One region of the Xanthomonas euroxanthea genome, then DNA from elsewhere that is predicted to be linked to it. Evidence: predicted binding sites of a transcription regulator. Region 1 holds the regulator's gene; each other region holds the start of a gene.
What was found. Region 1 encodes FliA, which starts transcription of late flagellar genes. Its sites were predicted from a motif close to TAAAGTTTNNCNNNCNNNGGCCGATAA; they were not measured.
Positions count from the first base shown of each region.

Region 2: a site for FliA is predicted at 2,130-2,156, ahead of H7A86_RS15090 (methyl-accepting chemotaxis protein). Genes of this name have one in related genera too.
Region 3: a site for FliA is predicted at 2,744-2,770, ahead of H7A86_RS09165 (methyl-accepting chemotaxis protein). Genes of this name have one in related genera too.

Region 1 is NZ_LR861803.1:2,368,097-2,372,923, reverse strand. Features, by position in the region: gene flhF (flagellar biosynthesis GTPase FlhF) at 1-1,023, shown strand, start outside; gene H7A86_RS10060 (MinD/ParA family protein) at 1,010-1,894, shown strand; gene H7A86_RS10055 (RNA polymerase sigma factor FliA) at 1,891-2,658, shown strand; gene cheY (chemotaxis response regulator CheY) at 2,694-3,086, shown strand; gene H7A86_RS10045 (protein phosphatase CheZ) at 3,086-3,712, shown strand; gene H7A86_RS10040 (chemotaxis protein CheA) at 3,715-4,827, shown strand, end outside.
Region 2 is NZ_LR861803.1:3,594,014-3,598,840, reverse strand. Features, by position in the region: gene H7A86_RS15090 (methyl-accepting chemotaxis protein) at 1-2,062, opposite strand, end outside; gene H7A86_RS15085 (hypothetical protein) at 2,578-2,784, opposite strand; gene H7A86_RS15080 (rRNA pseudouridine synthase) at 2,902-3,612, shown strand; gene H7A86_RS15075 (hypothetical protein) at 4,752-4,827, opposite strand, start outside.
Region 3 is NZ_LR861803.1:2,127,767-2,132,593, reverse strand. Features, by position in the region: gene H7A86_RS09170 (pirin family protein) at 1-522, shown strand, start outside; gene H7A86_RS09165 (methyl-accepting chemotaxis protein) at 721-2,685, opposite strand; tRNA gene H7A86_RS09160 (tRNA-Ser) at 2,921-3,013, opposite strand; gene csrA (carbon storage regulator CsrA) at 3,097-3,309, opposite strand; gene alaS (alanine--tRNA ligase) at 3,448-4,827, opposite strand, start outside.

The DNA.
Region 1 (4,827 bases):
GACTTCGACCTGGACGCGCTGCCGCAGATCCTGCCGCCGGCCGCGTTGCCGCCGCTGGTGGCCGCCCCGCCGGCGCTGGCCGCGGTGCCGGCCGCCGCCGTCCCGGCGCCGCAGAACGACGAAGAACTCAAGCAGTTGCGCGGCGAGCTGGCGCTGATGCGGCAGATGATCGAGCGCGAGATGAACCGCCTCACCGACGAGCGCCTGCGCGGCTCACCGGTGCGTGCGCAGGCCCTGGAGCTGATGGACGACTATGGCTTCGACGCCGGCCTGATCCGCGATGTGGCGCTGCAGATCCCGGCCGATACCGAATTGCACCGCGGCCGCGGGCTGATGCTGGGCCTGCTGTCCAAGCGCCTGCCGGTGGCCCCGGTCGACCCGCTGGAACGCGGCGGCGTGATCGCCCTGGTCGGCCCGACCGGTGCCGGCAAGACCACCACCATCGCCAAGCTGGCGCAGCGCTTCGCCGCCCAGCACGCCCCGCGCGACGTGGCCCTGGTCACCACCGACACCCAGCGCGTCGGCGGCCGCGAGCAGCTGCACAGCTACGGCCGTCAGCTCGGCATCGCCGTGCACGAGGCCGACAGCGCCGAGAGCCTGCTGGAACTGCTCGAGCGCCTGCGCGACTACAAGCTGGTGCTGATCGACACCGCCGGCATGGGCCAGCGCGACCGCGCCCTGGCCGCCCAGCTGAACTGGCTGCGCGCCGCGCACCAGGTCACCTCGCTGCTGGTGCTGCCTGCCAACGCGCACTTTTCCGACCTCGACGAGGTCGTGCGCCGCTTCGCCCACGCCAAGCCCCAGGGCGTGGTGCTGACCAAACTTGACGAGACCGGCCGCTTCGGTAGTGCGCTGTCGGTCGTCGTCGATCACCAAATGCCCATCACCTGGGTGACTGACGGACAGCGGGTCCCCGACGACCTGCACCGCGCCAATGCCGCCAGTCTCGTTCTTCGCCTTGAAGATTTGCGGCGCGCTGCCGATAAGCCCTGTACTCCGGAGCACAACCATGCAGTCGCGTGAATACGCCAAGCTGACCAACGCCTTCCCCCTGTCGGCGACCCGTCCCGAGCCTTTGGGCCCGGTGCGCACCATTGCCGTGACCGGTGGCAAGGGCGGCGTGGGCAAAACCAACATCTCCGCCAACCTGGCCGTGGCGCTGGCCGACATGGGCAAGCGCACCCTGCTGCTGGACGCCGACCTGGGCCTGGCCAACCTGGACGTGGTGCTGGGCCTGTCGCCCAAGTACACCCTGGCCGACCTGATCGCCGGCCGCTGCACGCTGGACGAGGTGATCATCGAAGGTCCCGGCGGCGTGCTGGTGGTCCCGGCCGCCTCCGGTCGCCGCCACATGGCCGAACTGGCCCCGGCCCAGCACATCGGCCTGGTCAACGTGTTCTCCGAACTGGAACGCGACCTGGACGTGATGGTCATCGACACCGCCGCCGGCATCACCGACAGCGTGCTGACCTTCTGCCAGGCCGCCCAGGACACCGTGGTGGTGGTCTGCGACGAGCCGGCCTCGATCACCGACGCCTACGCGCTGATCAAGGTGCTCTCGCGCGAACGCGGCGTGGACCGCCTGCAGATCATCGCCAACATGGTGCGCGACCCCAACGAAGGCCGCCTGCTGTACGACAAGCTGTCGCGGGTCTGCGAAAAATTCCTCGGCGACGTGTCGCTGAACTACCTCGGCCACGTGCCGCAGGACGACTGGTTGCGCCTGTCGGTACAGCGCCAGCAACCGGTCATCAAGGCCTACCCCGCCAGTCCGTCGGCGCAGGCCATTGCAGAAATCGCTCGCCGTACCTCGCGCTGGCAGGCCCCGACCGTGTCCCGCGGCAACGTCGAATTCTTCGTCGAACGCATCATCCAACGGGGAGTGGCCGCATGAGCACCGCTACCGCAACCACGGCCACCGCGCAGTACCGTGCCGTGCAGCGCAACAACGCCAATGACATCGTCACCCAGCACGCCGACCTGGTGCGCCGCATCGCCCACCATCTGGCCGCGCGCCTGCCGGCGAGCGTGGAAGTGGACGACCTGATCCAGGCCGGCATGATCGGCCTGATCGAAGCCTCGCGCAGTTACGATTCCGAGCAGGGCGCCTCGTTCGAGACCTATGCCTCGATCCGCATCCGCGGCTCGATGATCGACGAGATCCGCCGTGGCGACTGGGTGCCGCGCTCGGTGCACCGACGCGCACGCGATGCCGCCGCGGCCGTGCGCAAGATTGAGCAGCACACCGGCCGCGCAGCCGCCGCCACCGAAGTGGCCGCCGCGATGGAGATGCCGCTGCCGGACTACCTGCGTCTGATGGAAGATGCCGCCCGCGGCCAGGTGCTGAGCCTGGAGTCGCGGATCGAGGATCACGGCGAGCTGGACACCACCGCCAAGGGTGGCCCCAATCCGCAGCAGATGATGGAGCGCGGCGAGTTCGGCCGCGAGCTGGGCAAGGCCATCGGCCAGTTGCCCGAGCGCGAGCAGCTGGTGCTGTCGCTGTACTACGAACAGGAATTGAACCTGAAAGAAATCGGCGCCGTGCTCGGTGTCAGCGAATCGCGCGTGTGCCAGATCCATGGCCAGGCGGTGGTGCGTCTGCGCGGCCGCCTCAAGGTCTTCGAACTGGCCGATGCCGGTGTCGAAATTGACGAATGATTTTTTCGCGTATTTTTTAGTGTTAGGAGCTTGATGTGAACAAGAACATGCGGATTTTGATCGTGGACGACTTCTCGACGATGCGGCGCATCGTCAAGAATCTGTTGGGCGATCTTGGCTTCACCAATACCGCAGAGGCCGAAGACGGCAACAGCGCATTGGCGGCGTTGCGGGCTGGCCCGTTCGATTTCGTGGTCACCGACTGGAACATGCCCGGCATGACCGGCATCGACCTGCTGCGCAACATCCGCGCCGACGCCAAGCTCAAGCACCTGCCGGTGATGATGGTGACCGCCGAAGCCAAGCGCGAGCAGATCATCGAAGCGGCCCAGTGCGGCGTGAACGGCTACATCATCAAGCCGTTCACCGCGCAGACGCTGGAAGAGAAGCTGGGCAAGGTGTTCGAACGTCTGGCGGCGACCGCCTGATGAACGCCACCGTGGACACCAATGCCGAACGCGCCGCGTTGATCGACCGCCTGCAGGGCGCGCTCGATGCACTGGAAAGCGGTGACGAAGCTGCGTGGAAGCGCGAGGTCGACCACCTCGCCGCCCTGCGCACGCGCCCGATGATGCAGGGCCTGAGCCGGCTTGCGCGCGAACTCGGCCAGGCGCTGGGCGAGTTGCCCACCGTGCCCGAGGAAGCCGGCGAGCTGGACGATGCGTGTTCGCGCCTGGACCACGTGGTGGAGATGACCGAGAAGGCCAGCCATCGCACGCTGGATCTGGTCGAGGAATGCCGTGAGCTGGCCAACCAGCTACGCGACGGTGGGCTCAATCAGGACCAGGGCGCGCTGATGGACAAGATGCGCCACAACCTGACCGAGCTGTCGCTGGCGCAGAGCTACCAGGACCTGAGCGGGCAGATCATCCGTCGCGTGGCCGGCATCGTCCGGCGCGTGCACGAGGGCTTCGGTGCGCTCGGCCTGCCGCCGAAGAATCCAGAGCCGAAGAAAGACGACGGCGGTCTTGCCGGTCCTGCAGTCAAGGGCCTGGACCGTCACGCGGTGTCGCAGGACGACGCCGATGACCTGCTGTCCGGATTGGGGTTGTAACCATGAGTGCTGTTCCAGACGATATTGCTGCCGATTTCATCGTCGAGGCCCAGGAAATCCTGGACCGCCTCGGCGAACAGCTGGTGTCGCTGGAACAGGCACCTGACGAAGCCGACCAGCTGAACGCGGTGTTCCGCGGCTTCCACACGCTCAAGGGCGGCGCCGGCTTTCTGGCGATCAAGCCGATGGTCGAGCTCTGCCACGCCGCCGAGGAAACCCTGGGCATGGCGCGCTCCGGCCAGGCGGTGTTGCAGGCGCATCACTTCGATGCCGCGCAGCAGTCGCTGGATTACCTGCAGGCCATGCTGGATGCAATGGGCTCGGGCGAAGCCGTGCCGCATGCACCGGCCTCGCTGATTGCGCAGTTCGATGCCAAGAGCGGCCCGCCGGCGGTCAAGGCCGCGCCCAAGGCCGCCGCCGCAGCGCCCGCACCCGACGACGCACATGGCGCCGCTGCGCCCGGCGCCAAGGCCGCGCCCAAGGCGGCGGCCAAGGGAGCCGACGCCGAGCAGACCGTGCGCGTGGACACCAAGCGCCTGGATGCCATCGTCAACCTGATCGGCGAACTGGTGCTGTCGCGCAATCGCCTCAAGACCCTGCGCACCCGCCTGCGCGACGAGGAACTCGACCGCGCGGTCAGCACGCTGGACATCGCCACCGCACGCCTGCAGACCGCGGTGATGCGCACCCGCATGCAACCGGTCAGCAAGGTGTTCTCGCGCTTTCCCAAGGTGGCCCGCGATGTCGCGCGCACCCTGTCCAAGGAAGTGGAGCTGGAGCTGATCGGCGCCGAGACGGAACTGGACCGCAACCTGGTCGAGGCCCTGGCCGACCCGCTGGTGCACCTGGTGCGCAATGCGATCGACCACGGCATCGAATCGCCGGCCCTGCGCGAAGCCACAGGCAAGCCGCGCAGCGGCCATGTGCGGCTGTCCGCGCAGCAGGAGGGCGACTACGTCAGCATCGAGATCCAGGACGACGGCGCCGGCATCGACCCCGAGCGCCTGCGCGAGATCGCCCGCAACAAAGGCCTGATCGACGCCGAAGCCGCCGCCCGCCTGAGCACCGACGAGTGCCTGCATCTGATCTTCATGCCGGGCTTCTCGACCAAGGCC
Region 2 (4,827 bases), 1.2 Mb from region 1:
TGAGCTGCACCGCCTGCTCTTCCATCGCACGCGCGGCAGCAGTGGCTTCTTCCACCAGTGCGGCGTTCTGCTGCGTGGTTTCGTCCATATGCGTGATGGTCTGGTTGACCTGCTCGATGCCGGCCGACTGCTCCTGGGAGGCTGCAGAAATCTCGCCCATGATGTCGGTGACACGTTGCACGCTGGCCACTACCTCGCCCATGGTCTCGCCGGCGCTGTGCACCAATGCCGAGCCCTCGGCCACGCGTTGCACCGAGTCGTCGATGAGGTCCTTGATCTCCTTGGCGGCGCCGGAGGAACGCTGCGCGAGCGTGCGTACCTCCGAGGCCACCACGGCAAAGCCGCGTCCCTGTTCGCCGGCACGTGCGGCTTCCACTGCCGCATTCAAGGCCAGGATATTGGTCTGGAAGGCGATGCCGTCGATGACGCTGATGATGTCGGCGATCTTCCTGGACGAGGCCTCGATACCGCTCATGGTGTCCACGACCTTGCCGACCACTTCGCCCCCTTGCGAGGCAACGCGTGCGGCGCCGATCGCCAGCTGATTGGCCTGGCGTGCGCTTTCGGCATTCTGCCTGACGGTGGAGGTGAGTTCTTCCATTGATGCTGCGGTTTCTTCGAGATTGGCCGCCTGCTGTTCGGTCCGTTGCGACAGGTCCTGGTTGCCGGCGGCGATTTCGCTGGCCGCGGAGTTGATCGACACGGCCGATTGCTGGATGTTGCCGACGATCTGCGCCAGCTGGTTGGCCGTGGCGTTGGCGTCATCGCGCATCTGTGCGAAGACACCGCGGAATTCGCCACTCATGCGTGCGGTGAGGTCGCCTGCGGCGATGGACTGCAGCAACGACGACAGCGACTGCAGGTTGCCGTCGGCCGTGGACATCAGGTGGTTGAGGCTTTCGACCATGATGCGGAAGTCGAACTGGAAGTGCTCGGCATCGCCGCGCGCGCTGAAGTCGCCATTGGCCGCGGCCTGGGCGAGATGCTTGATCTGGTGATTCATCGCCGACAGGTTGAGCTTGACCTGCGACATGGTGTCGCTGAAAACGGCCTTTTCGCCGGGCAGCGGCTGCATGTCTTCGGAGAGTTCGCCAACGGCATACCGCCCCATGATGCGTGCCAGATCGGTTTGCACTGCCACATGCGAGGCAACCAGCAGGTTGGTGTCGTTGGCCATGCGCCCGTAGTCGCCCGGGAAGGCCGCCGCATCGATACGGAAGCTGATCTGGCCGTTGTCGTGATGCCTGGCCATGTCGGTTTGCGCGGTGATCAGGTTACGCAGCTGCAGCTGCATCTTGTCCATGGCCTTGAGCAGGCGGCCGGTTTCGTCGTTGGCGCTGGTGTGCACATCGTTGTGCAGGTTGCCGGCTGCAATGGCCTCCGCAGTGCGTGTGGCCTGGCTGAGCGGCTGGGTCAGGCTGCGGGTGATCAACCAGGCCAGCAGTGCACTGATGGCCAGCGCGGTGATGCCGCCACTGGCCAGGATGACCTTGCCACGATGCATCGAGGCAACGGCGGTTTGATAGGCTTCCTTGCTGAGCCGGCGCTCCAGCTCGGCATTGGCGCGGATGGCCGCCTGCTGTGCGTCCATCGCGACGGCGGCGTCGCCCTGCAGCAAATCCTGCGCTTGCTGGTTCTGGTCGTGAATGCCGTACTGGAGAATCTGGTTGTTGAACTTCACCGACACGTCGCGCTTTTCCTGCAGCAGCTGGAGCGCGTTCTTTTCAGGGGCACTGCTCGGCAAGGCCGTCAGTGCGTCATGCGCCTCCTTGTAGCGTGCACGGTTTTTTTCGATCATCTCCATGCTGCGGCGGTTGGCGGCATCGCCGGACACCATCACGATGTCGCGCAGGCCGATCGCCACATTGGTATTGGCGTCGAGCATTTCCGAGGACAGCTGGATCTTCTCCATGTTGCTGTTGACGATGGTATCCAGCTCGAAACGGGCGTTGGACATGGTGACCAGGCCGGTCGCAACAAGCAGGCCCGACAATAGGATCAAGATGCCAAAGGCCATGCCCAGGCGACGGCCGACATTGAGGCGTTGCAGATATGTATTCATTACCGCATCCAGGTAGTGCAGCTGAGGGGCTCGATGAATGGGTCATCCACCAGAGCGTCTTGCCCAGCTAACGGCCGGATCGCGACGAGCTAAAGGTACGTATCTGAAATGACTTAGATTGAATTCATCGTGCGGAAGAAATTTCCCGACAGCCGTCCGCAGCGGCCTGACACCCGTGCATGCACTGCGTGTTTGTGGCGTCTATCGCTGGATCGAAGCATGCCAACCGCAGAACGATTTTCCGACGTTTCGCCGACATGTGGCGACCTCCTGGAGCGCAGCGGATGCTTTGACAGGATCGCATCCGCTATGTATCGCAATACCTGCAATCCGCTTGTCTTTGGTAAGCGCCGGTGCTGGTGCAGCGGCGTGTTCCGGCGATGCGATCTACTCTGATGCCATGCGGCAAGGGCCTTGCCACGTGCACCTTGCAAGCCGGCATGGCCGGCTGCTGAAGCGGCGCCGCGCATCGCGCGTGAGGCGTCACGCGCATGGCGGCACTGTGGCTCTTGCGCTCAACCTTCCAGCGCAGCAAGTACCTCGGCATGAAGCTGCTCGGCGCCGCTTTCAGTATTGAAGCGTGCAAAGATTTCCTCGCCGGAGAGCAGGCCGACCCGGACCGAGTGGCAATACGATCCGAAGTTTTCGCCTGCGTTGAAGGGATCGCTGATGACGGAGATGTGGTTGAGGCGGACCCGGGTGGTGCCAAACTTGATGAACATCTGCAATCTCCTGTGTGAGCGCCCAGTTTCCCACTTTGTCGGGCAGCGCAGAAGCCGGCCTCACGCATCCGTCGACCCAGCACGTACACTGCCGTCCCCTGAAGCCGAGCCCGCCCGATGTCCGATCCGATCCGTCTCGATAAATGCGTGGCCGCGCGGTTTGGCTGCTCGCGTGGAGAGGCGCAGCAATACATCGAGGGCGGCTGGGTCAGTGTGGACGGGGTCGTGGTCGAAGAGCCGCAAGCCCTGGCGACCGCGGCGCAGGTGACGCTGGCGGAAAACGCCGTGCTCGAACCTGCCGAGCCTGCCACGCTGCTGCTGCACAAACCGGCAGGCATGAGCGCCGAGGCGGCACTGGCACTGGCTACTGCGGAAACGCGCAGCGCCCTGGACCAGCTCGAGATGCGTGTGCTCAAGCGGCACTTCCTGCGTCTGCACGCGCCGCTGCCGTTGGAGGACGCGGCGAGCGGTTTGCTGGTACTGAGCCAGGACGGCCGCGTCCTGCGCAGGCTCAGCGCCGACGCCACCTCCATCGAACAGGAATTCCTGGTGGAGGTGCGCGGGGAGCTGCGCCCATATGGCATGGCGCGGCTTGCGCATGGCCTGGTGTATCAGCAGCGCAGCCTGTCGCCGTGCAAGGTGAGCTGGCAGAACGAGGAGCGTCTGCGCTTTGCGATCAAGCACGTGCAACCCGGCCAGCTGCGTTACATGTGCGGTGAGGTCGGGCTGGAGGTGGTCAGCATCCGGCGCCTGCGCGTGGGCCGCGTGTCGCTGGGCAAGCTGGCCATCGGCCAATGGCGCTATCTGCCGACAGGCGAGCGTTTCTGACGGGCAGCACGTGTTGGATGCGCGTGGCTGCCATGCGGCGGCATGCCGCTGCTGCCGACATGTATGCAGCAAGCATTGCGTAACCGCACCATGGCGGTGTCACTGCCCGGCGCCGTTGTTCAGGCCATTGCGGCATTGATGCGCTGTCAGGCCCGCACGTAAACGTAGCGACCGTGCCGGGCAATAGCGACGCGCGTCGGCCGAGTCTTGCGCGCTCGGCAATGCACTGCGATTGCGCGGTGAGCGCAAGCTGCGTTGCGCATCCCGATGCCGGGGTCGCCTGGTTCGTGGCTTACTTCTTGTTGCGTTTTTTCTTGGCGCGCGTCACCAGCCAGAACACAACGGCAATCACGCCGACGACCAGAATGATGAAGGCCGGTGACAGAAACGAATTGTCGCCCATGGGAATTTCCTGAAAATCTTCGCAGCCAAGTGCTGCACTGACGTCAGCCTAGCGAGCGGCCTGCTTGATGGCGTGAAATACGCTGCATCGGCCGCGCGCAACCGCGCCGCGTCGCCTGGCCCCGCAAGCGCGCGCGACGGCTGCAAGCGCGCTCGCGTGCATCTGCCTGCCGACGCAGCGGCTGCAATACAGGCGCGACCGAGCACGTGTTCGCCTGCCGGCGGCAAGCTGACAGGTCTGCAGCCGGAAGCGCAGGAACAGCAGCGACCAGCCACCTGCTAGGGAGAGGCTGGCAAACCAATGCATCCGACGGCGTCGCGCAAGCTCAGCCAAGGCGGATATCGGCACGGATCCAGCTGCAGGTTCGGGAATCTCGTAAGGTCCGCTGGAGCACAGGCGCAGTGGTCGCACACGCATCAGATGGTTCGACGGCGCACTCGAGCGAGCCGCCTGTGCGTGCGCACGGCTGACTTCTTCGCCTGAAAGGCGCGCGCATCCACGCTGGTGGACGACCAACCACGACCCAGGCGCGTCACGCGATGCCGGCGATGTTCCGGCGGGGGGCGTGCTCAGCGCCTCGCGAGTTGAACGGCCCAACAGGCCTCGCGTCCGGTGGCTGCAGTTTAAATGGGGCGTGCGGCACGTAAATCGGGACTGCGCCGACAGCGTGTCGGGTCAACCCCGACGATCGTCAAGCCGTCGGGCTGCGCTCGTCCCCGAGCGCAGCCATGTCAGGTCAGGGGAAGGTTGCGCTGCAGCGGAAGCCGGCGCAGTCGATCTGCACCGTACTGCCGCCACTGCAGGCGGCGGTG
Region 3 (4,827 bases), 240 kb from region 1:
GACATGGAGATCATTTCCTACGTCCTGGGTGGCGCGCTGGAGCACAAGGACAGCATGGGCACCGGCTCGGTGCTGCACTACGGCGACGTGCAGCGCATGAGCGCCGGCAGCGGCGTCACCCACAGCGAGTTCAACCACTCGGCCAGCGAGCCGGTGCACTTCCTGCAGATCTGGGTGATGCCCGAACGCAACGGCATCGAGCCCAGCTACGAGGAGAAGCATTTCGATGCCGACAGCAAGCGCAACCAGCTGCGCCTGATCGCCTCGCCCGGTGGCGAGCACGGCTCGCTGCGCCTGCACCAGGATGCACGCCTGTATGCCTCCATCCTCGATGGCCAGGTGCGCCTGCAACAGCCGCTGGCCGATGGTCGCATCGGCTACGTGCAGGTGGCGCGCGGCAGCCTGAGCGTCAATGGCCAGGCACTGTCGGCCGGGGACGCGCTGCAGATCACCGGCGAGCCGGAGATCGTGCTGGCCGATGCACGCGATGCGGAAGTGCTGGTGTTCGACCTGCCGCAGTAAACGGCACCAGCCCGGCATGCAGCGTGCTGCAGACAATGCGGCACGCTGCGCGCTGGAGACTGGCCGACAGCACAAAGCCCGCTTCCGGCGGGCTTTTTTGTGCTCAGACGATCAGCCTGCAAGGCACCGGCGATGCCGCTGCCATGCATGGCGCCATGCATCGACGCCGCCGCGCATCAGCACATCCCTGCGCGGGGATCACGCGGCCTGCGGCTTGGCGAGCGGCTTGATCGGGGCCTCGCTGCGCACAGCCGCCGCCCCGGTGTCGCGATCACCTTCGCCATCGCCATTGACCAAGGCAAACAGCGCATCGGCATCGGCTTCCAGCACACGCGCCGAGCGCGCCAGGTCGTCGACCATCTGCGCCTGGTCTCGCGCCTGCACACCGATCGATTGCAGCGCGGTATTGGCGGTGGAAATGTCCCGCGCCTGCTCCTGGCTGGCAGCGGCAATCTGCTCCACGGTCGCGGTGACGCGCAGCACCGAGCCGACCATGTCCTGCATCACCACACCGGCCTGCTCGGCCAGGCGCGAACCATCGCCCACCTGGTCTGTCGCATTGTCGATCAAGCCACGGATCTCCTTCGCCGAGACGCTGCAGCGCTGCGCCAGGCTACGCACCTCGGTCGCCACCACGGCAAATCCACGGCCCTGCTCGCCAGCACGTGCCGCTTCCACGGCGGCATTCAAGGCCAGGATATTGGTCTGGAACGCAATGCCGTCGATCACCTCGATGATCTGGCCGATACGATCGGTCGCCGAGCGGATGCCGGCCGTGGTCTTGACCATGTCGGCGATGACGGTGGCGCCACGTCGCGCAACATCGGCCGATGCTTCGGCCATGCGCTGGGCCGAATTGGCGCTGTCGGAATTGGTGCGGACGGTCTCTGCCAGTTGGTCGATGGTGGTCGAGGTCTGCGCCACCGCTGCCGACTGCGTGGACGAGCGGCTCACCAGCTCCTGGTTGCTGACCGAAATATGGTGTGCCTCGCGCTGCACGTTCTGCGCGATGCTCAGTGTCTGCTGCATCAACTGCCCCATGCGCTCGGCAGAGCGCACCTGGTCGGTGACATCGGTGGCGTACTTGACCACCTTGTACGGCCGCCCGGACACGTCCAGGATCGGGTTGTAGGACGCCTGGATCCATACCGAACTGCCATCCTTGTGCAGCCGACGGTAGCGGCCCGCATCGAACTGGCCACGCGCCAGCTTTGTCCAGAAATGCCGGTAGTCTTCGGAGGCGCCGTAGCTTGCGTCGACGAAGATGCGGTGATGCTGGCCGATCGCTTCCTCGGCGGAGTACCCCAAAATGGCCAGGAAGTTGTCGTTGGCGGTCAGCACACGCCCTTCCAGATCGAACTCGATCACGCCCATGACCTTGTCGATGGCCTGAATGCGGCCATCGGCATCGGCCGAATCGATCACCTGACGGGTCACATCGGTGGCGTACTTGACCACCTTGTACGGCCGCCCGTGCTCGTCGAGGACGGGATTGTAGGACGCCTGGATCCACACCTCCCGACCGTCCTTGCCGATGCGCTTGTAGCGGCCCGCGTCGAACGCGCCGCGCCCAAGCTTGTCCCAGAACGCGCGATAGGCCGCCGACTGACGCGTTTGCGCGTCCACGAACATGCCGTGATGCTTGCCGCGGATCTCATCGAGCCGGTAGCCCATGGCCGCAAGGAAATTCTCGTTGGCATCGAGCACCGTGCCGTCCAGCGAAAACTCGATGACCGCCATGACCTTGTCGATCGCATCGATGCGGCCTTCGAAATCGGCGGTCTGGCGCACCTGCGCAGTGATGTCGGTGGCGTACTTGACCACCCGATAGGCCTTGCCCGCACGATCCAGCAACGGGTTGTAGGAGGCGTTGATCCATACCTCGCGCCCATGCTTGTCCAGGCGACAGAACTGCCCGGCGTTGAAATCGCCGCGGCGCAGCGCCTGCCAGAACTGCCGGTAGCTTTCGCTGTCGCGGTCGCCAGGAGTCACGAACATGCGGTGATGCTGACCGACGACTTCGTCCAGCCGGTAGCCCATCAGTGACAGGAAGTTCTGGTTCACATGCAGGATGCGGCCATCCAGATCGAACTCGATCACCGCCATCACCCGGTCCACGGCATCGGCCTTGTGCTGCAGCCCACGGCTCCGGGAAGAAAACAGGCGTCCAAGCAGCGGCGGTAGGCGCATCGGGTTGAGATCCGAAAGAGGTGTCACAGCCTTAGCGACCCATGCCCGGGTTACTTGAATCGCTGCCTACGGCACGTTTGTGGCAATTCAGACGCTGCCGCCGGTGCGGCTGCCGGCGTTGCGCCGGCGCCCTGCCTGCAATCGTCATCACCACGTCGACACAAATGAAAACGCCCGCAAATCATGGATTTGCGGGCGTTCAAAACACTGGCGGAGCGAGAGGGATTCGAACCCTCGATAGAGCTTTTGACCCTATACTCCCTTAGCAGGGGAGCCCCTTCAGCCGCTCGGGCATCGCTCCAGTTTTTGCGTCCTGCCGCGGTGTCCGTCGCAGGCCGCGAAGAATACCGGGTAAGAGGGGCTAACGTAAACCCTTTATGACGATCAATTCGAAGAATCGTCGCCGTGATGCGCACCGGAAGCGACCGGCTCATCCCCACGCTGGATCCGCTGATAGATTTCTTCGCGGTGTACAGCAACATCTTTCGGTGCGGTGATGCCGATGCGCACCTGATTACCCTTGACGCCGAGTACGGTCACAGTGACCGAGTCGCCGATCATCAAGGTTTCGCCTACCCGGCGAGTGAGGATCAACATTTTGCAAATCTCCTGGAACCGGTGGGCTTCCCACCAGCATCGGCGGCCGATTGATAAGGCCCGCCCTAGGTAAAGGGAATAGACCGGAAATGGTAGCGGGACACCCTGCCAACCAGCAAGGCATACCAGCACAAGTGTTCAGCCCAAGTGTTGCTTGACCCAGGAGGGCACGCCGTCGAGCGCGGTCGCAAGGGCGGGACCATCCTCGCCACCACCCTGGGCGAGATCCGGACGACCGCCGCCCTTGCCCCCAATCTGACTGGCGATATGGCCGAGGAGTTCCCCCGCCTTCACCTTGCCAGTTGGGCTGCCATTCACACCGGCCACGAGCGCAACCTTGCCACCGGCGGCACCTGCCAACACGATGACCGAATCGCCCAGTTGCTGCTTGAGACGATCCATCGCATCGCGCAGCGCCTTGGCATCGAAACCCTCCAGACGCACGGCGACCACCTTGACGCCTGCCACGTCGACGGCACTGGAACCCAGGTCCGCAGTGGCACCGGAGGCCAGCTTGGCCTTGAGCGACTCCAGCTCACGCTCAAGCCGCTTCTGACGCTCGGTGAGCGCGCGCACCTTGTCGACCACCTCGGTAGCGTTGCCGCCGAGCAGGCTGGCCGCCTCGAACATACGTCGCTCTTCATCGGCGACATGATCCAACGCGCCCTGCCCGGTCACCGCTTCGATGCGACGCACGCCCGAGGACACACCGCCTTCGGAGGTGATCTTGAACAGGCCGATATCGCCGGTACGGGTCACGTGCGTGCCACCGCAGAGTTCGGTGGAATAGCCGCCCATCTTCAGCACGCGCACGTTCTCGCCGTACTTTTCGCCGAACAAGGCCATCGCGCCGAAATCCAGCGCTTCCTGCATCGCCATGTTGTGCACTTCGACGCTGTGGTTGGTGCGCACCTCTGCGTTGACCTTGCGTTCGATCACAGCAAGCTCTTCGGGCGTGATCGGCTGGAAGTGCGAGAAGTCGAAGCGCAAGCGGTCCGGCGCCACCAGCGAGCCCTTCTGCTGCACATGCGTGCCCAGCACCTCGCGCAGGGCCGCATGCAGCAGATGCGTGGCCGAGTGGTTGAGGATGGTCTTGCCACGACGCTGCACGTCGATGCCGCCCGCCAGCACATCGCCCACTGCCAGCGTACCCTCGGTGATGCGCCCCACATGGCCATGGAACTGGCCGGCAAATTTCTGGGTGTCGACGATCTCGATGGAGACATCGCCACCGCTCAGCTGGCCGCTATCACCGACCTGGCCACCGGATTCGGCGTAGAACGGCGTGCGATCGGTGAATACGATGACCTCGTCGCCGGCTTGCGCGCGCTCGACCGGGCGGCCCTGCTTGAGCAACGCCACCACCTTGAGCGCATCGGCGTCATAGGCTTCATAGCCCAGAAACACCGTCGGCGACATGGTGGCGACCAGATCGGCCGGCAATGCGACGCCACCGCCGAACTTGCCGGCGGCACGCGCGGTCTCGCGCTGACGCTCCATGGCGAACTCGAAGCCCTC